Regions from separate parts of the Allobosea sp. Root670 genome, predicted to be linked through region 1. Evidence: riboswitches for the same ligand, from Rfam matches in the RefSeq annotation. Region 1 holds a riboswitch; each other region holds the start of a gene.
The links. A riboswitch is a leader RNA that binds a small molecule or an ion and turns the genes downstream of it on or off. The one in region 1 is predicted to bind thiamine pyrophosphate.

Region 1 (7,202 bases):
GGCGCCGACAACGATGTCCGCATCACCACGCGCTATGACGAGACCGATTTCACCAAGGCACTGATGGGCGTGCTGCACGAGACCGGACATGCGCTCTACGAGCAGGGCCGGCCTCAAGCGCATCTCAACCAGCCGGTCGGCGCCGCGCGCGGCATGAGCCTGCATGAGAGCCAGTCGCTGCTGATGGAGATGCAAGCCTGCCGCTCGCGCCAGTTCCTGGCTTACGCCGCGCCGCTGATGCGCGAGAGTTTTGGAGGTGTGGGGCCGGCCTGGGAAAGCGAGGCGATGTGGCATCGCTATACCCGCGTCGAGCCCGGCTTCATCCGCGTCGATGCCGACGAGGTGACCTACCCGGCCCATGTCATCCTGCGCTACCGGCTGGAAAAGGCGCTGATTGCCGACGAGATGCCGCTCGCCGAATTGCCTTCCGCCTGGAATGCCGGGATGAAGTCCTTGCTCGGCGTCACCGTTCCAAACGACCGGCTCGGCTGCCTGCAGGACATCCACTGGCCGTCCGGCGGCTGGGGCTATTTCCCGACCTATACGCTGGGTGCGATGACCGCGGCCCAGATCTTCGATGCCGCCTGCAAGGCGGAGGCCTCGATCCTGCCCGGCATCGGCAAGGGCGATTTCGGTCCTCTGGTCGGCTGGCTGCGCGCCAATATCCACGGCAAGGGCTCGCTGCTCCCGACCGACGAGCTGCTGACGGAAGCGACTGGTCGCCCGCTCGACGCCGCGGTGTTCAAGGCCCACCTGCGCCGGCGCTATATCGACGAGGTCTAAGCGAACTCATTTTATTTATTCGAAACAAAGACTTAGACAAACGCCTCGTGCCGATCGGCCATGCAGCTTTCGGACTTGCATCCGGGCTTCCGAAGCGGGATGTCGGAGACGACCTCCTGCTTCGGTGACCGCTCATGACCCAGACCAAGCCCGCCCCCCGCATCGCCATCACCTATTGCTCGATGTGCAACTGGATGCTGCGCTCGGCCTGGCTCGGGCAGGAACTGCTCTCGACCTTCGGGCAGGATCTCGGCGAGGTCGCGCTGATCCCGCGCACCGGCGGCATCTTCCAGATCCATTATGACGGCGAGCTGATCTGGGACCGCAAGGCCGATGGCGGCTTCCCGGATTCGAAGGTGCTGAAGCAACGCGTGCGCGATCGGCTCGATCCTGAACGCAGCCTCGGCCATGTCGACGGTCACACGATGTCGGCCGAGGCGGAGAGCTGAAGGCCCCTCGCCCCGCCCGAGACTGCGGCCCTCTCAGGCCGCGTGCTTCCGCGTCGCCGCGACCCAGGCCTTCAACCGTCCCTCGGGATCGGCGCTCAGCGTGATGTCGGTCACCGCTGCGACGATATCGGCGCCGGCCTCGAAGACGCCCGGCGCCCGCTCCAGCGAGATGCCGCCGATGCCGACCAGCGGCAGGTCGCCGATGCGGCGCTTCCACTCGCCGAGCCGCTCCAGCCCCTGCGGGCCGAAGCGCATCTGCTTCAGGATGGTCGGGTAGACCGGGCCGAGCGCGACATAATCAGGCTTCGCCGCCAGCGCGCGCTCCAGCTCGGGCTCGTCATGGCTGCTGATGCCGAGCTTGAGGCCGGCCTTGCGGATCGCATCGAGGTCGGCCTCGTCGAGATCCTCCTGGCCGAGATGGATGAAGTCGCAGCCCTCGGCGATAGCGAGCTTCCAGTAGTCGTTGACGACGAGCACGCAGCCGGCCGCAGCGCAGAGTGTCTTCGCCCGCGCGATCTCACGCGCGACCTCGGTCTCGGGCCGGTCCTTGACGCGTAACTGCACCAGCTTGACGCCGAGCGGCAGCATCCGCTCCAGCCAGTCGGCGCTGTCGAAGATGGGGTAGAACGGATCGAGCTTCATGCGGGAGCGGTCTTTCAGGCCAGGAAGGCTTTGCCCATGACGGGCGTGGAGGGAGCGGCCATGTCGCGCGCCTCGATCGGTTGCGCGGCAAAAGCCTGGCGGCCGGCGCGGATGGCGAGCGAGAAGGCCTCCGCCATCGCGGCGGGATCGCCCGCCTTGGCGACTGCGGTATTGAGCAGGATGCCGTCATAACCCATCTCCATCGCCTGCGCGGCATGGGACGGCAGGCCGATGCCGGCATCGACGACAAGCGGCACATCCGGGAAATGCTGGCGCAGGCTGCGCAGGCCATAGGGGTTGTTGAGCCCCCTGCCCGACCCGATCGGCGCACCCCATGGCATCAGCACCTCGCAGCCGGCATCGAGCAGGCGCCCGCCGACCACGAGATCCTCGGTCGTGTAGGGAAAAACCTTGAAGCCGTCATCGGCGAGAATGCGCGCGGCCTCGACCAGCGCGATCACGTCCGGCTGGAGCGTGTCGTCCTCGCCGATCACCTCGAGCTTGATCCAGTCGGTACCGAAGACCTCGCGCGCCATCTGCGCCGTGGTCACGGCTTCCTTGACGGTGTGGCAGCCGGCCGTGTTCGGGAGCACCTTGACGCCGAGCTCGCGGATCAGCGCCCAGAAGGCTTGTCCTGCGCCGCCCGACGATTCCCGCCGCAGCGAAACGGTGACGACCTCGGCGCCCGAGCGCTTCACGGCCTCGGCCAGGATGGCGGGCGACGGGTATTGCGCGGTGCCGAGGAAGAGCGGGTTGTCGGGCTCGAAGCCATAGAAGGATGCCATCTCAGCCTCCCTGCATCGGCGCGACGATCTCGATGCGGTCGCCTTCGCTCAGGGCCGTTTCGGCGCGCTTGCGGGCCGGCACGAAATCGCCGTTCACCGCGGTCGCGACGATGCGGCCGCCGAAGCCCAGCTCCGCCAGTGCCTCGGCCAGCGTCTTCGCCGCGACGTCCTGCGGGGCGCCGTTAAGCAGCAAGGTCATGCAGCATCTCCGGTGTTGCTTGCGGGTTCAGCACGGCATCCGCCGCCATCCGCGCCATGGCGGGACTGAGCAGGAAGCCGTGGCGATAGAGCCCGTTGACATGGATCACCCGGCCGCGACGCGTCAGCCGCGGCAGGTTGTCGGGAAAGGCCGGGCGGGCATCGGTGCCGATCTCGACCACCTCCGCCTCGCCGAAAGCAGGGTGCAGCGCATAGGCGGCGCCGAGCAGTTCCAGCATGGCGCGAGCGGAGATGCGACGCCGCTCGCCGCTCTCGATCATCGTCGCGCCGACCATGAAGAGCCCGTCCGCGCGCGGGACGATGTAGAGCGGAATGCGCGGATGCAGCAGCCGGACAGGGCGCGACAGGCTGATATCGTCGCTGCGCAGCAGCAGCATCTCGCCCTTGACGCCGCGCAGGTCCGGCAGGACATCACGCGCCGCCAGCCCCCGGCAATCGAGGACGATATCGGCATCGAGATCGACGGGCTCGACGGCGCTGTCGAAATGGATTGTGCCGCCGTTCGCGACGAGGCGCTCGGCCAGCGCGGCGATGGCTTCACGCGGATCGAGATGTCCTTCACCCGCAAAGAACAGGCCGCGCGAAAACCGTCCGGCGAGATCGGGCTCGAGCACGGCGACCGCATCGCCATCGATCTCCTCGAAATGGCTCGTGCGCTGCCCGAAGCGGCGCAATTCCGAACGATCCCGGCTCGGCGCGACCACGAGCGTGCCGTTGCGGACGACCCCGCCGGCATGGCGCTCCCACCAATCGGCCGCCTGCTGTCCGAGCCGGATCACAGGCTCCTCGGCGCTCTCGCCCTCGCACCACGGGGCGAGCATGCCGCCGGCATACCAGGAACAGGCCTCGGCGCCGATGCGCGGACCGCGCTCATGGATGGTGACCTGTGCGCCGCGCGCCAGCAATTCGGTGGCGCAGGCCAGGCCGACGACACCAGCGCCGACCACCGCGACCTTCAGGCTGGAATGAGGGCGTTCTGCCGTCATGCTCTTCCCTGCTCCCGGGAAGGCAGCGGCCTGGGCACGAGCAAAGTGTCTGCGAGCCGAAGACCGTTCCCTTCGCCGGCATTACCCGGATCAGGTACGATGGGTTGGCGCTGACCACGCCTCTCAGCCTCTCGGCACCCCAACGGACAGGCTCAATCTAATGGCTGCCCTGCGGCGGAGCAAGGCGAGCCGGCGCAGGGCTTGGTTGTCAGAGACGCCGCTTTGCGGAGACCAATTTCTGATGTGCCCTCCCTTCACACGGGAGTGCTCGGTGGCCCACTGAGGAGCATGCACAGGCGAAGCGAAGGAAGTTGCCGACGAGGCTTGTCAAACGGCTCTGCAATCGGGCATAGAGCCTCTCGCCGGAGACGTGGCCGAGAGGCTGAAGGCACTCGTTTGCTAAATGAGCATACCCCACAAGGGTATCGAGGGTTCGAATCCCTCCGTCTCCGCCACTCTTTTTCTGCCCCTCCTTCGTTCGCTTGAACTTGAATTCGCACGCGGTTGCGTCGCACGGGCGCGTGCACTCTCATGCATCGGCGAGCGTCCGGTCGGGCCTTGTTCATCGCTGCGGCGATCTCCCATCCCGGCAGGTGCGCTGGTCGGCGGCTGGATTGGGTCGTCGCGATCAAGCAGGGCCGCCGACCGGCGATGCCGACACTGCAAGCGCGAGGGCCTCACCAGGTTTCCTTGACCGTTTCCATCGCGACATTGGTCGAGGTGTTCGCGACATGGGGCAGGTTCGAGATCTTCTCGCCCAGCACGGCCCGGTAGCGCCGGATATCCGGCGTGCGGATCTTCAGGAGGTAGTCGAAGCGGCCCGCGATCATGTGGCATTCCTCGACCTCCCTGATCTTCTTGACCTCCTCGTTGAATTTCGTCAGCGCCTTTTCCGTGGTGTCGGACAGCTTGACCTCGGCGAAGGCGATGTGATCGAGCTTCAGCTTCGCCGGGTTGAGCGTTGCCCGGAAGCCCTCGATATAGCCGTCGTCGACAAGCCGGCGGAACCGGATCTGGCAGGGCGTCTTGGAGAGGCCGATCCGCGCGCCGAGCTCGGCGATCGAGATCCGGCCGTCCTCCCTGAGCACGTCGAGGATCTTGCGATCCAGCGCGTCCAGATCGCCTTCGATTGGCATTTCCTTAGGCTTTTTCACTTGCAATCCTCAAATCTGAAGTCTGAACGGACTGCAAGATAACAAAATTTAGACCGCCTGAGAATCGCGCTCATGATAAGCTCCCGCGCAAAGAACGGGAGAGGGTATCGCCCCCGGCCCGTCGCGTTCGAACCCGCCGGGACAAGCCATGAGCCAAGCCACCGCTGCCGCCGCCAACACCGCCTCCAGCCCGGCGCCTTTCGAGGGCTTCGCTCCGCCGATCCGCGAGCAGTCAGCGCTGCGCCAGGCGATCACCGCCGCCTATCGCCGTCCCGAGACTGAATGCCTTCCGCCTTTGCTGGAAGCGGCGAAGCTGGCGCCAGCGAGCAAGCAGGAGATCGCGCGCACGGGGCGCAAGCTGATCGAAGCGTTGCGGGCCAAGCACAAGGGCACGGGCGTCGAGGGGCTGGTCCAGGAATATTCGCTCTCCAGCCAGGAAGGCGTCGCGCTGATGTGCCTCGCCGAGGCGCTGCTGCGCATCCCGGACACCGCGACGCGCGACGCGCTGATCCGCGACAAGATCGCCGATGGCGACTGGAAGTCCCATGTCGGCGGCGGCAAGTCGCTCTTCGTCAATGCCGCGACCTGGGGCCTCGTCGTGACCGGGAAGCTGACCTCCACCGTCAATGATCGCAGCCTGGCCGCTGCCCTGACGCGCCTCATCGCTCGCGCGGGCGAGCCGGTGATCCGCCGCGGCGTCGACATGGCGATGCGGATGATGGGCGAGCAGTTCGTCACCGGCGAGACGATCGACGAGGCGCTGAAGCGCGCCCGCCCGCTGGAGGCGCGCGGCTTCCGCTATTCCTACGACATGCTCGGCGAGGCCGCGACCACCGCCGCCGATGCCGCGCGCTACTACCGCGACTACGAGAACGCGATCCACGCCATTGGCCGGGCCGCGAACGGGCGCGGTGTGTTTGAAGGCCCGGGCATCTCGATCAAGCTCTCGGCCCTGCATCCGCGCTATAGCCGCGCGCAGGCCGGCCGGGTGATGTCGGAGCTTCTGCCGCTCGTGCGCGAGCTCGCGCTGATCGCCAAGAGCTACGATATCGGTCTCAATATCGATGCCGAGGAAGCCGACCGGCTGGAGCTCTCGCTCGACCTGCTGGAGGCGCTGAGCTTCGATAACGCGCTGCAAGGCTGGAACGGCCTCGGCTTCGTGGTGCAGGCCTATGGCAAGCGCTGCCCCTTCGTTCTCGACTGGATCATCGACCTCGCCCGCCGCTCCGGCCGGCGCATGATGGTGCGCCTGGTCAAGGGCGCCTATTGGGATGCCGAGATCAAGCGCGCCCAGGTCGACGGGCTCGCCGATTTCCCGGTCTATACCCGCAAGGTCCATACCGACGTCGCCTATGTCGCCTGCGCCCGCAAACTGCTGGCCGCGCCCGACGCGATCTTCCCGCAATTCGCGACGCATAACGCCCAGACGCTGGCGACGATCTATCATCTCGCCGGCAGCGACTTCGCCGTCGGGAAATACGAGTTCCAGTGCCTGCACGGCATGGGCGAACCGCTCTATGACGAGGTCGTCGGCAAGGACAATCTCGACCGGCCCTGCCGCATCTATGCGCCGGTCGGCACGCATGAGACGCTGCTCGCCTATCTCGTGCGGCGCCTGCTCGAGAACGGCGCGAACTCGTCCTTCGTCAACCGCATCTCGGACCCGAAGGTGACGATCGACTCGCTCGTCGCCGATCCCGTCGATGTCGTCGAGGCGATGCCGGTCATCGGCATGCTGCACGACCAGATCGCGCTGCCGGGCGACCTCTACGGCGCCAACCGCGCCAATTCGAAGGGCATTGACCTCTCCAATGAAGCATCGCTGGCCGAGCTGGCGAGCAATCTCGCGGCGACGGTCGGTCAGAGCTGGCACGCCATGCCGCTGCTTGCGGACAACTCCGCCGCTGGCACGACGCGGCCGGTCCTGAACCCGGCGGATCATGCCGACATCGTCGGGCAGGTCACCGAGCTTGCGGTCGAGGATGCCGCCAGGATCGCGCGTCTCGCCGCCGAGGGCGGCAAGGCCTGGGCCGCCGTGCCCCCGGCCGAACGCGCCGCCTGCCTCGACCGCGCCGCCGACATCATGCAGGCGCGCATCGAGACGCTGATGGGCATCGCCATGCGCGAGGCCGGCAAATCGGCTGCCAACGCGATCAGCGAGGTGCGCGAGGCCATCGACTTCCT
Region 2 (7,202 bases), on a different contig from region 1:
TGCCGCGCCGGGCCAGCCGGGACGCACGGCTCCCGGCATGCCTTCCGGTGGAGCGCCAGGTACGGCTGCTCCCGCGCAGCCGGGCGCCGCTCCGGGCCAGCCGCCAGCCGGACCTCCCGGCCAGCCGCCCCAGCGTGAGGGCCGCCGCGGCGGCATCTCGCCGGGCGTGGCCGGTGCGATCGGCCTCGGCGCCGGCGTCATCGGTGGCATCATGGCGACGCAGGGCGCCGAGCGCTTCGACGACATCCGTCGCGAGCGGCGGGAGCAGCGCGAGGGCGACCTCACCATCATCCGCGAGCCTGGCCGCACCATCATCCGCGACGATGACGGCCGCGCCATCATCCGCCGCGACGAGGACCAGCGCTTCCGCGATCTCGGCTGGCAGGGCCGCTCCGAACGCCGTGGCGACGAGAACCGCACGATCTTCGAGCGCCCTGACGGCACGCGGATCGTCACCGTCACGGACGAGCAGGGCCGGCTGATCCGCCGCACGCGCATCGACCGCGACAACCGCGAGGTGATCATTATCGACAACACGCTGCGCGACCGTCCGGGGCGCTTTGCCGACGATGTCGTCGTGCTGCCGCCGCCACCGCTGCCGATCCCGCGTGAGCGCTATATCGTCGATGCGGACCAGGCCGACGAGGACCTGATCTACGAGACGATCACCGCCCCGCCGATCGCCGCGATTCCGCGCCGATACACGCTGGACGAGGTCCGCTACTCGCCGGATCTGCGCGCCCGCATGCGCAGCGTCGATATCGATACGATCAATTTCGATACCGGCTCCTGGCAGGTGGGGCAGGATCAGGCGCGCCGCCTTTCGGTGATCGCGGATTCGGTGAAGCGCGCCTTGCAGCGCTCGCCCAACGAGGTCTTCCTCGTCGAGGGCCACACCGACGCTGTCGGCGCCGATATCGACAATCTCTCGCTCTCCGATCGCCGGGCGCAGTCGGTCGCGGAGATCCTGACGCGCGACTTCCAGATCCCGCCGGAGAACCTGACGACCCAGGGCTATGGCGAGCAGTACCTGAAGCTGAACACGCAGGAGGCTTCCCGCGAGAACCGGCGCGTCACGCTCCGGCGCATCACGCCGCTGCTCAACGGCCAGAACCAGTGACACCCGGGCGGGGCGGCTTTCCAGGCAGCCCCGCTCTTCCGCAGGCGCAGGGAACACCCGTTCCCTGCGCCTGTTTCATTTGCGGAGGACAGAGCATTTTCAAGCGAGGTGAGCACCGGTTCGCGTGAAGAAAATGCGACAAGCAATGGTCCAGGCCGAAGGGAGATGCCGCCATGAGAAAGTTCGTTCCGGTTCTGGCTGGATTACTGGCCGCCAGCCTGCCTGGTGCAGTGCCGGTGCAGGCCCAGACGGTATCGCCTCCGGCCAGGCCGCAGGCTCCCGGCGTGCCGCCGGCGCCGCGATCGGGGGAGGCGGCTCGTCCGGCGACGCCCAACACTGTGGCGCCCCGCGACGAAAAGCGCGGTACCGGCGAGGACAAGGCGCAGGTCCGGCCCGAGCGTGATCCGCCGATGCCCAAGCCGGTGCCCTCGATCATCGCACCTTGAGCAACCGGGTTGAGGATTTGGTAGGGTTGCCCGGCTAGGGTGCCCGCCATGAGCGACACTGTTTCACTTGCCCAGAGCATCGTCACGATGCAGGCCGCCTCGACCCAGCAGGCGCTGTCCGTCGAGATGCTCAGGCAGAATGCGCAGGCCGAGCAGGCTCTGGTCGCCATGCTCCAGCAGAGCGCCGAGCAGACGCAAGCCGCGCTGCCGGCCGGGCAGGGCACGCTGGTCGACCTGACTGTCTGAGCCCTCCGTCCTATCCGACCAGACCTTTGCACAGCCCGTTGCCAAGCGGCGGCGCTGCGCCTAACCTCGTCCGCGTTCCGAGGGGTGCCCGCAAGGGCTGAGACGGCTTTCGAAGCTGAACCCATCGAACCTGATCCGGGTCATACCGGCGGAGGGACTGGAACGCGGTGCAGCCTTGGCCTGCATCCGCATCACAGCGCTTGAACCGCTTCGACGCCGGATCTCCTGACCTGTACCAAGGAGGAGATCCCCTTATGAACGCCCACGCAAAACCCCAGAAGAACAGCGTCAAGACCGCTCCCCAGAGCGTGACGACCGGGCCGATCATCGGCTCGCGCAAGATCTATGTCGCCGCGCCCGAGCATCCCGAGATGCGCGTGCCCTTCCGCGAGGTCGTGCTGACGACCGATGCCGAGCCGCCGGTGCGGCTCTACGATCCGTCCGGGCCCTTCACCGAGACTGATGCGAAGATCGATCTCAATGCCGGCCTCAATCAGCCGCGCCGCGCCTGGCTCGATGCGCGTGGCTTCCAGACTGTGCCCGGACGCGCTGTGACGGCCGCCGATAACGGCCATATCAGCGAAGCGCAGCTCGTTCCCGCCTGTCCGGCTGAGCGTCCGATCCTCGAGGCGAAGCCAGGCCAGATGACGACGCAATACGAGTTCGCGAAGGCCGGCATCGTCACCCCCGAGATGATCTATGTCGCGCATCGCGAGAATCTCGGCCGGGCCGCCATGCTGGAGGGCGCGCGCGAACGCCATGCCGATGGCGAGAGCTTCGGCGCCAGCGTCCCGGAATTCGTCACGCCCGAATTCGTCCGCGACGAGATCGCGCGCGGCCGAGCGATCATCCCCGCGAATATCAACCACCCCGAGCTGGAGCCGATGGCGATCGGCCGCAATTTCCTGGTCAAGATCAACGCCAATATCGGCAACTCGGCTGTGACGTCGGGCGCCGCCGAGGAGGTCGAGAAGCTGGTCTGGGCGATCCGCTGGGGCGCCGACACGGTGATGGACCTCTCCACCGGCCGCAACATCCACAACATCCGTTCCTGGATCCTCAGGAATTCGCCGGTGCCGATCGGCACCGTGCCGATCTACCAGGCGCTGGAGAAGGTCGGCGGCGATCCGATCAAGCTCGACTGGGAGGTGTTCAAGGACACGCTGATCGAGCAGGCCGAGCAGGGCGTCGACTATTTCACCATCCATGCCGGCGTGCGCCTGCCTTACGTCCCGCTGACGGCGAACCGCGTCACCGGCATCGTCTCGCGCGGCGGCTCGATCATGGCGCGCTGGTGTCTGGCGCATCACAAGGAGAGCTTCCTCTACGAGCGCTTCGACGAGATCTGCGAGATCATGCGTCGCTACGACGTCTCGTTCTCGCTCGGCGACGGCCTGCGGCCCGGCTCGATCGCCGATGCCAATGACCGCGCCCAGTTCGCCGAACTGGAGACGCTGGGGGAACTCACCAAGATCGCCTGGGACAAGGGCTGCCAGGTGATGATCGAGGGTCCCGGCCATGTGCCGATGCACAAGATCAAGGAGAACATGGACAAGCAATTGCGCGAATGCGGCGAGGCGCCGTTCTACACGCTTGGACCGCTAACCACCGATATCGCGCCGGGCTATGACCACATCACCTCGGGCATCGGCGCGGCGATGATCGGCTGGTATGGCTGCGCCATGCTCTGCTACGTCACGCCGAAGGAGCATCTGGGTCTCCCGAACCGCGATGACGTCAAGACCGGCGTCATCACCTACCGGATCGCGGCCCATGCCGCCGATCTCGCCAAGGGCCATCCGGCCGCGAAGATCCGGGACGACGCGGTCAGCCGCGCCCGTTTCGACTTCCGCTGGGAGGACCAGTTCAACCTGGCGCTCGACCCCGATACGGCGCGCGAATTCCACGACGAAACCTTGCCGAAGGACGCCCACAAGGTCGCGCATTTCTGCTCGATGTGCGGCCCGAAATTCTGCTCGATGAAGATCACGCAGGATTTGCGCGCCGAGGTGCTGGCCATGGGTGAAAACGAGCGCAAGGCGCTGGAGGCGCTTGCAGACGAGGGCATGGCCGCCAAGTCGAAGGAATTCCTCGACAAGGGCGGCAGCATCTATCTACCTGCGGCAGAATGAGCGCTTTCAGCGAAAAGCTCGACGCCGCCGGCGTCGCATCGATCCTCGCGCGGGTGGCAGAACGCCGCCCGCGCGTCCATTGCCTGACCAATACGGTGGCGCAGAACGTCACCGCCAACATGCTGCTGGCTTTCGGGGCGGTGCCCTCGATGGCCGGTCACCCCGACGAGGTCGCGGCCGTCGCGGCGGGCGCCGGCGCGATCCTGATCAATCTCGGCACGATCAGCCCGGAGGGCGAGCGGGCCATCCCGAAGCTACTGGCCGTGGCGCAGGAGCACCGCATTCCACTGGTGCTCGACCCCGTCTTCGTCGAGCTTTCGCCCCTGAGATTGCGGCTGGTCGGCGACGTCCTGGCATCGTTCGACGTGCTGGTGCGCGGCAATGCCACCGAAATGGCCGTGCTGGAGCCGCTTTTCGGACTGAGGCGGGATATCGTGCGCGTCACCACCGGCGCGGTCGACCGGATCGAGACCGAAGGCCGGAGCCTGTCGGTGGCGCATGGCCATGCGTGGATGACGAAGGTCACCGGCCTCGGCTGCGCATCGAGCGCGCTGGTCGCGGCTTGCCGAGCGGTAGAGCCTGACCCGGTGATCGCGGCGGCGGCAGCGCTCACGGCCTATGGTATCGCCGGCGAGATCGCGGCCGAACGGGCCACCGGGCCCGGCAGCTTCGCGATGCATCTGATCGATGCGCTCGCCGGGCTCGACGAGGCCGCTCTGGCGGCCCGGATGAGCTGAAGCCACCGCTGTCATGCCGCAGCGCAGACACGGGATGACAGCGCTCTATGACAGTGCTCTGCCCCGCTATTGCGTCGGCGTCAGCGAGAGCGGCGCAGGCTTCGGGCGTGGCCTCGGCTTGGTCGCGGCGGTCTTCGGCTCGGTGTTGAGGCCGAGCCGGGCGCGCAGCGAGGCGGCCCGCGCCTCGGTGACCCGCGCGCCGCAGAAGCCGAACTGGCCCTCGCGCTGGAAATCCCGGCAGATCATCTCGCGCTCGGCCGAGAAGCCGGCCTGCTCGCGCGCGAGCACGCGCTGCTCGATGGCGTCGGATTTGGCGGTCAGCGTCCGGTAGCCCTCGCGCACGGCGCGCTCGGCGACGCCGCGCGCGCGCTCGATCTCCTTGGCCTGCCCTGAAACCAGGCGCGCATCGGGGCCCCACAGCCCGCGCGGGTCGATCCGGCATTGCGCGGCCTGGACGACGCAGGGCTCCGTCGGCTCGACCACGAGGAAGGCGCCGTCGAGCACGTCGAAGACGATTGGGCAGATCGGCGCCTCCAGCCGGTAACGCGGCACGCCGGCCGGGCGCCCGAGCGCCGTGACGGGGAGAGGCGCGTCGCCGAAGGAGACGGCGCAGGGCTCGACGAGGTTCGTGCTCTGGAAGCCGTCGAGATTGAGCTTGAGGCCATAGCCCGTCGCCGTCTTCGAGAACACCGCCTCGCCGTGATGGCCGTGGCGGTGCAGGGTCTTGCCGATGATGGCATCCTCGCCGGCCACCTTGATGGCGGGCATGCTGGGCGGGCGCGGCGCTGCCGGGGCGCCGGGCCGGGAGGGCGCGGCCTGCTGGGTTCCGGGCGCGTTGAACGGCTGGGCGCCGGGCAATTGCAGCGGCTGTGCATGCGCCACGGTTGCGGTCGTGGCGAGGGCTATCGAGGCCAGGATAAGGCGCATCGGTCGAGTCATGGCGGCCCAGTGAAGCCTGAACGGCCTTTCTGCATGCAGGCGCGAGCCGGGTTAGACAAGGACGGGAAGGCCACACCCGGCCGGAAAGCGCGTTTCGCGGGCAGCCCGGCCGGTGCTCCCCGTTGCTTAATCGGCTCGCCTGTCTTGCAAGGGGTGGAACACCCTCACTATATACGCCGCCAAGGGGCGGTTTAACCACCGTCAAACGTGGAATGCCGGTTTCGTTCGCCGCTGAAGCGGGGGCGATCCGGTCCATGGGCCGGCAGGCGACGGACAACCGTCGCAGGCCGGCGATCTGCTCAATCGAAAGGGATCCCATCCATGGGTAAAGTCATTGGTATCGACCTCGGCACGACCAACAGCTGCGTTGCAGTGATGGAAGGCTCGACGCCCAAGGTCATCGAGAATTCGGAAGGCGCGCGCACCACGCCCTCCATCGTCGCCATCACGGATGACGGCGAACGCCTTGTCGGCCAGCCTGCGAAGCGCCAGGCCGTCACCAACCCGGAGCGCACCTTCTTCGCCATCAAGCGCCTCATCGGCCGGACCTTCGACGATCCGATGACGCAGAAGGACCTGAAGCTCGTTCCCTACAAGATCAAGAAGGCCTCCTCGGGCGACGCCTGGGTCGAAGCCGACGGCAAGGACTATTCGCCGTCGCAGATCTCGGCCTTCACGCTGACCAAGATGAAGGAGACGGCGGAGGCCTATCTCGGCCAGCCCGTCACTCAGGCCGTCATCACGGTCCCCGCCTATTTCAACGACGCCCAGCGCCAGGCGACGAAGGATGCCGGCCGCATCGCCGGCCTCGAGGTGCTGCGCATCATCAACGAGCCGACCGCGGCTGCGCTGGCCTATGGCCTCGACAAGAAGCAGGCCGGCACGATCGCGGTCTATGACCTCGGCGGCGGCACCTTCGACGTCTCGATCCTCGAGATCGGCGACGGCGTCTTCGAGGTGAAGTCGACCAATGGCGACACCTTCCTCGGCGGCGAGGACTTCGACATGCGCCTGGTCGAGTACCTGGCGGACGAGTTCAAGCGCGAGCAGGGCATCGACCTGAAGAAGGACAAGCTTGCTCTCCAGCGCCTGAAGGAAGCGGCGGAGAAGGCCAAGATCGAGCTCTCGACCACGGCCCAGACCGAGATCAACCTGCCCTATATCACGGCGGATGCCTCGGGCCCGAAGCACCTCGCCATCAAGCTCTCGCGCGCCAAGTTCGAGAGCCTGGTCGACGATCTCGTCCAGCGCACCATCGAGCCCTGCAAGAAGGCGCTCAAGGATGCCGGCCTGTCGGCGGGCCAGATCGACGAGGTCGTCCTCGTCGGCGGCATGACCCGCATGCCGAAGGTGCAGGAGGTCGTGAAGCAGTTCTTCGGCAAGGAGCCGCACAAGGGCGTCAATCCTGACGAGGTCGTCGCCATCGGCGCCGCGGTTCAGGCCGGCGTGCTGCAGGGCGACGTCAAGGACGTGCTGCTGCTCGACGTGACCCCGCTCTCGCTCGGCATCGAGACGCTGGGCGGCGTCTTCACGCGTCTGATCGACCGCAACACCACGATCCCGACCAAGAAGAGCCAGGTCT
Region 3 (7,202 bases), on a different contig from region 1:
GGTATTTCGACTGATGACACTTCGCATCGCCGTCACCGGTTGGACCGGCCAGGTCGTCTGCGCCATGCTGGAGCGCGTGCCCGTCGGCGTCGAGGTCATCGCGCTGCGCCGGCCCGATCTCGACCTCGCCGTCCCGAAGACGGTCGCGCCGGCGCTGCGTTCGGCGAGGCCCGACGTGATCGTCAACACGGCCGCCTATACCGCCGTGGATCAGGCCGAGAGCGAGCCCGAACTCGCCATGCGCGTCAATGGCGAGGCTGCCGGCGAAGCGGCGCGTGCCGCAGCGGCGTTGGGCATCCCCATGATCCAGCTCTCGACCGATTATGTCTTCGACGGCGGGCTCGACCGGCCCTATCGCGAAGACGATGCGACCGGCCCTATCTCGGCCTATGGCGCGAGCAAGCTCGCCGGCGAACGGGCGGTCGCGGCCGCCACCGACAACCACGCCATCCTGCGCACGGCCTGGATCTACAGCCCCTTCGGCAAGAACTTCGTCAAGACGATGCTGCGCCTCGCCGAAACGCGCGACGAGGTCGGCGTCGTCGCCGACCAGGCGGGATGCCCGACCAGCGCGCTCGACATCGCCGATGTGATCTTCACCGTGGCGCGCAACCTGACTGCGCGGGCGGATGATGCGGACTTGCGCGGCGTGTTCCACATGAGCGCGGCGGGCGAAGCCGTCTGGGCCGATGTCGCCGAGGCGATCTTCGCCGAGCGCGAACGGCATGGCGGCGCACCGGTCAGGGTCAGGCGCATCGCCACGGCCGATTATCCGACGCCGGCGCGCCGGCCCCCCAATTCCCGGCTCGATTGCAGCAAGCTCGCGCTCGCCCATGAGGTGCGGCTGCCGGAATGGCAAAGCTCGCTCCGGCTTTGCGTCGCACGACTTCTCGAAGATCAGGCCAAGGACCAGAGTTAACGATGAAGGGCATCATCCTGGCCGGCGGTTCCGGCACCCGGCTGCACCCGATGACGCTGGCGATGTCGAAGCAGCTCCTGCCCGTCTACGACAAGCCGATGATCTACTATCCGCTCTCGACGCTGATGCTCGCCGGCATCCGCGACGTCCTGATCATCTCGACGCCGCACGATCTGCCGCATTTCAAGCGCCTGCTCGGCGACGGCTCCGACTGGGGCATGAGCCTCACCTATGCCGAGCAGCCGCATCCCGGCGGGCTGGCGCAGGCCTACCTGATCGGCGCCGATTTCGTCGCCGGCGAGCCCTCCGCTCTCGTTCTCGGCGACAACCTGTTCTATGGCCATTCCCTGCCCGCGATGATGGCGCGAGCCAAGGCGCGCGAGCAGGGCGCCACTGTCTTCGCCTACCATGTCAGCGATCCCGAGCGGTACGGCGTCGTCGCCTTCGACCAGACCGGCAAGGCGGTTTCGATCGAGGAAAAGCCCGAGGTTCCCAAGTCGAGCTGGGCCGTCACCGGCCTTTACTTCTACGATGCCGAGGTGGTCGAGATCGCCCGGTCGCTGGAGCCCTCGGCGCGCGGCGAGCTCGAAATCACCGACGTCAACCGGATCTATCTGGAGCGCGGCCAGCTCTCGGTGGAATCGATGGGCCGCGGCTTCGCCTGGCTCGATACCGGCACGCCCGACAGCCTGCTGGAAGCCGGCGAGTTCGTCCGGACCCTCGAAAGCCGCCAGGGCCTGCGCATCGCCTGCCCCGAAGAGATCGCGGCACGACAGGGCTGGATCTCGACGGCGCAGCTGACACGGCTCGGCGAGAAGCTCGCCAAGGGCGATTACGGCCAGTACCTCATGCGGATGGCCCGGGATATCGCCGGCTGAGCGGGAGATGCCGGGCTCTCTCGGCAAGCCCCTTACGGATACCCGCCCCGCTCCGTTATCGCTTGACAGCAAGGCCCGCCGCTCGTCATCTGCTCCCGTTCCCAGGGGGGCCTCGCTAGGAGGCTGAGATTCCGCCGGCTGGGCTTTCGAGCCTTAGGCAACGCGGTGACCCTCCGAACCTGATCCGGATCATACCGGCGTAGGGATGCGGGACATGCGGCCTTGAGGCCCTGATTCCAGCTTGCGCTCGTGATCCTCCAGCGATCGACGCTCCGGCTTGCCCGTCTGCGTCCGAACGGAGTGGCTTCAAGTGACGCAAGCCGAGATCATCGCGGCGCTATCGGCATTCATCGCGCTTCCCGACGCGTCGGAAGCCGAGTTCGAGGCGATGGCGCTCAAGGTCTTCGCCTATCAGTTCCGCAACAACGAGCCCTATAAGCGCTTCTGCCTGCAGCGCGGCCGCACGCCGCTCTCGGTGAAGCGCTGGCGCGACATCCCGGCCGTACCGATCACCGCCTTCAAGGACCTGACGCTGAGCTGCAGCCTGCCGGAAGCCGCCGAACGCGTCTTCATGACCAGCGGTACAACGCAAGGCATTCGTGGGCGCAGCTACCATCCGACGCTCGACGTCTGGAAGCGCTCGATGCTGGTCAATTTCCGCGCGCACTTCATGCAGGGCCGCGAGCACATCCGCATGGGCATCCTCTTTCCCGACGAGACGGAGCTGCCGAATTCCTCGCTCGCCACCTATCTCTCGCTCGCCAAGCGCGAATGCGGCACGGCTGATTCCGAGACTTTCATCAACGCCGCCGGGCTCGATCTCGACGGTCTTCTGTCGGCACTGGAGCAGGCTGAGACAAGCGGCGAGCCCTATGCCCTGCTGGGCGCGAGCTATTCCTTGGTGCCCGTGCTGGACGCGCTCGCGGCGAGCGGTCGGCGCTTCGCCCTGCCGGAGGGCAGCCGCATCCTCGATACCGGCGGCTTCAAGGGCCAATCGCGCGAACTTGGGCCCGACGAATTCTATGACGGTCTCAGCGCTGCCTTCGGCGTGCCGCGCGCGTCCTGCATCAACATGTACGGGATGACCGAGCTGAGCTCACAGCTCTATGACGACGGCAATGCCGTCTGCCCGTCGGTCAAATCCGGCCCGCACTGGATCCGCAGCCGCGTCGTCGATCCCCTCACCGGCATCGACCTGCCGGAGGGCCAACGCGGCGTGATCGTCCATCACGACCTCGCCCATTTCAACTGCGTCGCGGCGATCCTGACCGAGGATGCCGGCGAGATCGTGCCGGGTGGATTCAAGCTGCTCGGCCGCGTCGATGGCGAGGCCTCGAAGGGCTGCTCGGTCGCCGCCGCCGAATTCCTCGCAGCGGCACGAGGCTGACGACGGTGATCGAGCATGCGGGCCATCTGCCGAGCCTGAACCGCGAGGCGCTGCGTTGGCGCGAAGTTAGCCATAGCGCCTGGGGCGAGAGCGTCGCCATCGCGCTGCCGGAGCTCGACGAAGTGCAGGCCGCGGCGCTCTGTGCTCACGTGCGCGACAACGCGCGCGCCCGGCTGAAGCGGATGGAGACAGCCCGCATCGTCACGGCGATCGATGCCGCCATCGCGCGCCTGCTCGACCGCTCACACCCACTGCGGCTTAAGGCCGAGCACCTTCTGCCGATCGTCACCGGCTACGACCGCGAGACGGTGCGGCTAGGCCTGACCGGCTATCTCAAGACCTTCCGCAAGCCGCAGCTCCTGTGCTTCCTGGCCGAGGATTTCGCCAATCCCGGCCTGCTCGACGGTTTCCAGCCGACGCCCAAGGGCGGCTACCTGCGCGCCCACGGCCCGGACCTGCTGCTGCATGTATGGGCCGGCAATGTCCCCGCGCTCTCGCTCTGGAGCCTGATCTGCGGCTTGCTGGTCAAGGCCGGCAACATCGGCAAGCTCGCCTCGGCCGAACCACTGACGGCCGGCTGGTTCGCCAACCTCCTCGCCGAGATCGATCCCGAGATCGGTGAATGCCTCGCCATCACCTGGTGGAAAGGCGGCGAAGCGGCTGCCGAGCCCACCTTCCTGCGCGCGGCCGATACCGTCATGGCCTATGGCGGCAACGAGACGCTGACGGCGCTGCGCGCCAAGCTGCCGATCACCACCCGCTTCCTGCCGCATGGCCACAAGATCGGCTTCGGCGTGATCGCGCGAGAGGCGCTCGACAGCCGCAAGACTCCTGCCTTGGCGCGGCTCGCGGCGCATGACGTCACCCGCTACGAACAGCAGGGCTGCTACTCGCCGCAGATGCTCTTCGTCGAGCAAGGCGGGCGGGTCAGCCCGGCCGAGTTCGCGCGCCATGTCGCGCAGGAACTGGCGACCCTCTCCTCCCGCCATCCGCGCCGTGCCTTGTCGCAGGGCGAAGCGGCGTCGATCGCGGCATGGCGCGGCGCGCAAGAGGCGCGCGCGATGGATGGCACCGCCGAACTTCTCGGCGAGCTGTCCGATCCCTGGAGCGTCGCCCATGTCGAGACGCCGGAAGCCCTGAGCCCGACCGGCCTGAACCGCACGCTCAAGCTGGTCGCGATCGACAGCCTCGACGAGGTCCCTGCTCTCGTCGCGCCCTATCGCAGCTTCCTGCAGACGGCGGGTGTCGCTGCTGCGCCCGAGCGGCTGTTCCGGCTTTCGGAGCAGCTCGCAGCAGTCGGCGTCAGCCGCATCGCCCCGCTCGGCCGCATGACCGCGCCGGAGGCCGGCTGGCACCATGACGGGCGCTTCAGCCTGCTCGACCTCGTCACCTTTACCGAGATCGAACAATCAGCCGAAGCCGCGTCAGAAGGGTTTGCGCCCTATGTCGACTGACCCCACCAAAACCGATTTCGTCACGATCGAACGTACCAGCTATCGCTATGACGCGACCGGCCCGGCCGTTGTCGATGCGATCGACTGGACGATCCCGCGCGGGGAGATCCATTGCCTGCTCGGCCGCAGCGGCTGCGGCAAGACCACCTTGCTCAAGCTCGCTGCCGGCCTGCTGCTGCCGAGCGAAGGCACGATCCGCATCGGCGGCGAGGCACTGGCCGGGCCGAGCCCACACGCCGGCTTCGTCTTCCAGGCGCCGACGCTGCTCGACTGGCTGAGCGCGCTCGACAACGTCCTGCTGCCGGTCTCGCTGAAGCGCCGCCCGACCATCGCCGACAAGGATGCCGCGCTCGACCTGCTTGAGCGTGTCGGCCTCGCGGATTTCGCGATGCGCCGCCCGGCCGAGCTTTCCGGCGGCCAGCAGAGCCGCGTCGCGGTCGCCCGCGCTCTGGTCGGCAATCCCGATCTCCTGCTGCTCGACGAGCCCTTCGCTGCGCTCGATGCCCTGACGCGCGAGGAATTGCAGGACGATCTGCTGCGCCTCTGCGCGCTCAACGGCACGACCGCGCTCTTCGTCACGCATGATATCGGCGAGGCCGTCTATCTCGCCGACAAAGTCGCGGTGATGGCGGCCGGCCGGTTGACGCATGTGCGCCGGATCGAGCTCGTCCGCCCGCGTCATCGCGACATGCGCTATGCGCCATCTTTCATCGCGGCATGCCGCGCCTTGCGCGATGCGATGGACGGCGCAACCACGGCCAGCCGGAGGCCGGCGGCATGATCGCCCGCCTGCCCTCTCTGCTGCTGCTCGTCGCCCTGCTCGCCGGCTGGGAAGCCTGGTGCCGGCTCGGCGGGCTCTCGCCGCTCGTGCTGCCGACGCCTTCCAGCGTGCTCGCAACGCTGTGGAGCGAGATCGCGACCGGCCGGCTCTGGCCGCATCTGGCGATGACGGCCACGGAAATGGCGCTCGGTCTCGGCATCGGCGCCGTTGTCGGACTTGGTGTCGGCATCCTGCTGGCGGAATTCCCGGCGCTCAGCCGCCTGCTGCGGCCCTATGTGCTGGCGAGTCAGCTCGTGCCAAAACTCGCGCTCGGGCCGCTCTTCATCATCTGGTTCGGTTTCGGCATGACGCCGACCGTCGTCATCACCGCGCTGATCTGCTTCTTCCCGCTGATGGAGAACACGCTGACCGGCATCAGCGAGGTCGATGCTTCCAGGCGCGAACTCTTCCGCATGCTCGGTGCCGGGCGCCTCCAGACCCTGCTGCGGCTCAAGCTGCCGGCGGCGCTGCCCATCATCATGGCGGGCCTGCGCGTCGCGGTCGTGCTGGCCTTGGTCGGCGCGGTCGTCGGCGAGTTCATCGGCGGGCGCATCGGGCTCGGCGCCTCGATCATCGCCGCGCAGAGCGTGATGGATTCGAGCCTGATCTTCGCGCTCTTCATCGTCATCACCGCCCTTGGAATGCTGCTCTACGAGGCCGTGCGCCTGATCGAGCGCCGCGTCCTGCATCGCTTCTCGAAAGGCTGATCCCCATGTCCGCGCTGCGCGCCTTCCTCATGCTTGCCCTCTCCTGCCTCGTCGCGGCGCCCGCGACGGCTCAATCGCTCGACAAGGTCACCGTCGCCGGCTGGAGCCAGCCGATCAGCGAGATCACCAATCTCCTGGCCGAGCCGGATAAGGGCTTCTTCAAGGCCAAGGGCATCGCGCTCGACTATGTGCCCGGCACCGGCGGCGGCGCGGCCTTGCAGAACATGCTCGCGGGCCAGGCCGACATCGCCTTCACCGATCCGGCCGCGCTCTATCTCGCGCTCGACAAGGGCGAGAAGCTCGTCGCGATCTACAACATCTATCCGCAGAACGTCTTCAACGTCGTCGCGCTGAAGAGCAGCGGCATCCGCTCCGCCGCCGATCTCAAGGGCAAGCGCATCGGCGTCTACAGCCTCGCCAGCGGCACCTATCAGAACCTGCTCGTACTGCTGCATCAGGTCGGACTCGGCGAGAAGGACGTCACCATCCAGCCAACCGGCCTGCTCAATTTCGCGCCGCTGATGCAGGGGCAGGTCGATGCCACCGCCGCGACCGATACCGGACTGCTCGTCGCCCGCGCCAAGGGCTTGGGCGAAGCCAACGTCATCGAAGTCCGCGACCAGCTCAACCTGCCGAGCGACATCTTCGTCGTGAAAGAAAGCTATTACGAGCAGAACAAGCCGCTGCTGAAGCGCTTCCTCGCCGCCTATCGCGATTCCGCCGCCTGGATGATCGCCAAGCCCGAAGAGGCCGCGCGCATCGCCGTCACCCGTGCCATCAACGGCCGCGACGAGGCCATGAACCTCGAGATCATCAAGCTGCGCAATGCGTCGAGCGGCTCGCCGACCACCGAGCGCGAGGGGCTCGGCCGCTTCGATCTCGAGGCCCTGCAAAAGGGCGCCGACACCTTCCGCAGCCTTGGCCTGATCGCCCGTCAGATCGACATGAAGGCCGTCGTGAAGAGCGACCTGATCCCGCCGAAGGATGGCGCGCCATGAAGTTCCGAGACCGGGCCATCCTCGTCACCGGCGGGAGCC

Region 2: it holds a riboswitch for thiamine pyrophosphate, as region 1 does, so the genes downstream of both, thiC (phosphomethylpyrimidine synthase ThiC) here and thiO (glycine oxidase ThiO) in region 1, are expected to answer to the same signal.
Region 3: it holds a riboswitch for thiamine pyrophosphate, as region 1 does, so the genes downstream of both, ASE61_RS15940 (long-chain fatty acid--CoA ligase) here and thiO (glycine oxidase ThiO) in region 1, are expected to answer to the same signal.

Annotation. Positions count from the first base shown of each region.
Region 1 covers NZ_LMJU01000001.1:473,274-480,475, forward strand. Annotated here, with positions in the region: gene ASE61_RS02120 (carboxypeptidase M32) at 1-783, shown strand, start outside; gene ASE61_RS02125 (SelT/SelW/SelH family protein) at 918-1,232, shown strand; gene ASE61_RS02130 (thiamine phosphate synthase) at 1,266-1,874, opposite strand; gene ASE61_RS02135 (thiazole synthase) at 1,889-2,659, opposite strand; gene thiS (sulfur carrier protein ThiS) at 2,661-2,858, opposite strand; gene thiO (glycine oxidase ThiO) at 2,842-3,837, opposite strand; TPP riboswitch at 3,915-4,016, opposite strand; tRNA gene ASE61_RS02150 (tRNA-Ser) at 4,229-4,319, shown strand; gene ASE61_RS02155 (Lrp/AsnC family transcriptional regulator) at 4,542-5,000, opposite strand; gene putA (trifunctional transcriptional regulator/proline dehydrogenase/L-glutamate gamma-semialdehyde dehydrogenase) at 5,167-7,202, shown strand, end outside.
Region 2 covers NZ_LMJU01000021.1:21,703-28,904, forward strand. Annotated here, with positions in the region: gene ASE61_RS27520 (OmpA family protein) at 38-1,120, shown strand; gene ASE61_RS26730 (hypothetical protein) at 1,294-1,566, shown strand; gene ASE61_RS25050 (hypothetical protein) at 1,615-1,812, shown strand; TPP riboswitch at 1,883-1,987, shown strand; gene thiC (phosphomethylpyrimidine synthase ThiC) at 2,067-3,944, shown strand; gene ASE61_RS25060 (hydroxyethylthiazole kinase) at 3,941-4,681, shown strand; gene ASE61_RS25065 (hypothetical protein) at 4,748-5,608, opposite strand; gene dnaK (molecular chaperone DnaK) at 5,942-7,202, shown strand, end outside.
Region 3 covers NZ_LMJU01000016.1:112,329-119,530, forward strand. Annotated here, with positions in the region: gene rfbC (dTDP-4-dehydrorhamnose 3,5-epimerase) at 1-14, shown strand, start outside; gene rfbD (dTDP-4-dehydrorhamnose reductase) at 14-919, shown strand; gene rfbA (glucose-1-phosphate thymidylyltransferase RfbA) at 922-1,797, shown strand; TPP riboswitch at 1,891-2,021, shown strand; gene ASE61_RS15940 (long-chain fatty acid--CoA ligase) at 2,108-3,184, shown strand; gene ASE61_RS15945 (acyl-CoA reductase) at 3,190-4,638, shown strand; gene ASE61_RS15950 (ABC transporter ATP-binding protein) at 4,628-5,419, shown strand; gene ASE61_RS15955 (ABC transporter permease) at 5,416-6,165, shown strand; gene ASE61_RS15960 (ABC transporter substrate-binding protein) at 6,171-7,163, shown strand; gene ASE61_RS15965 (SDR family oxidoreductase) at 7,160-7,202, shown strand, end outside.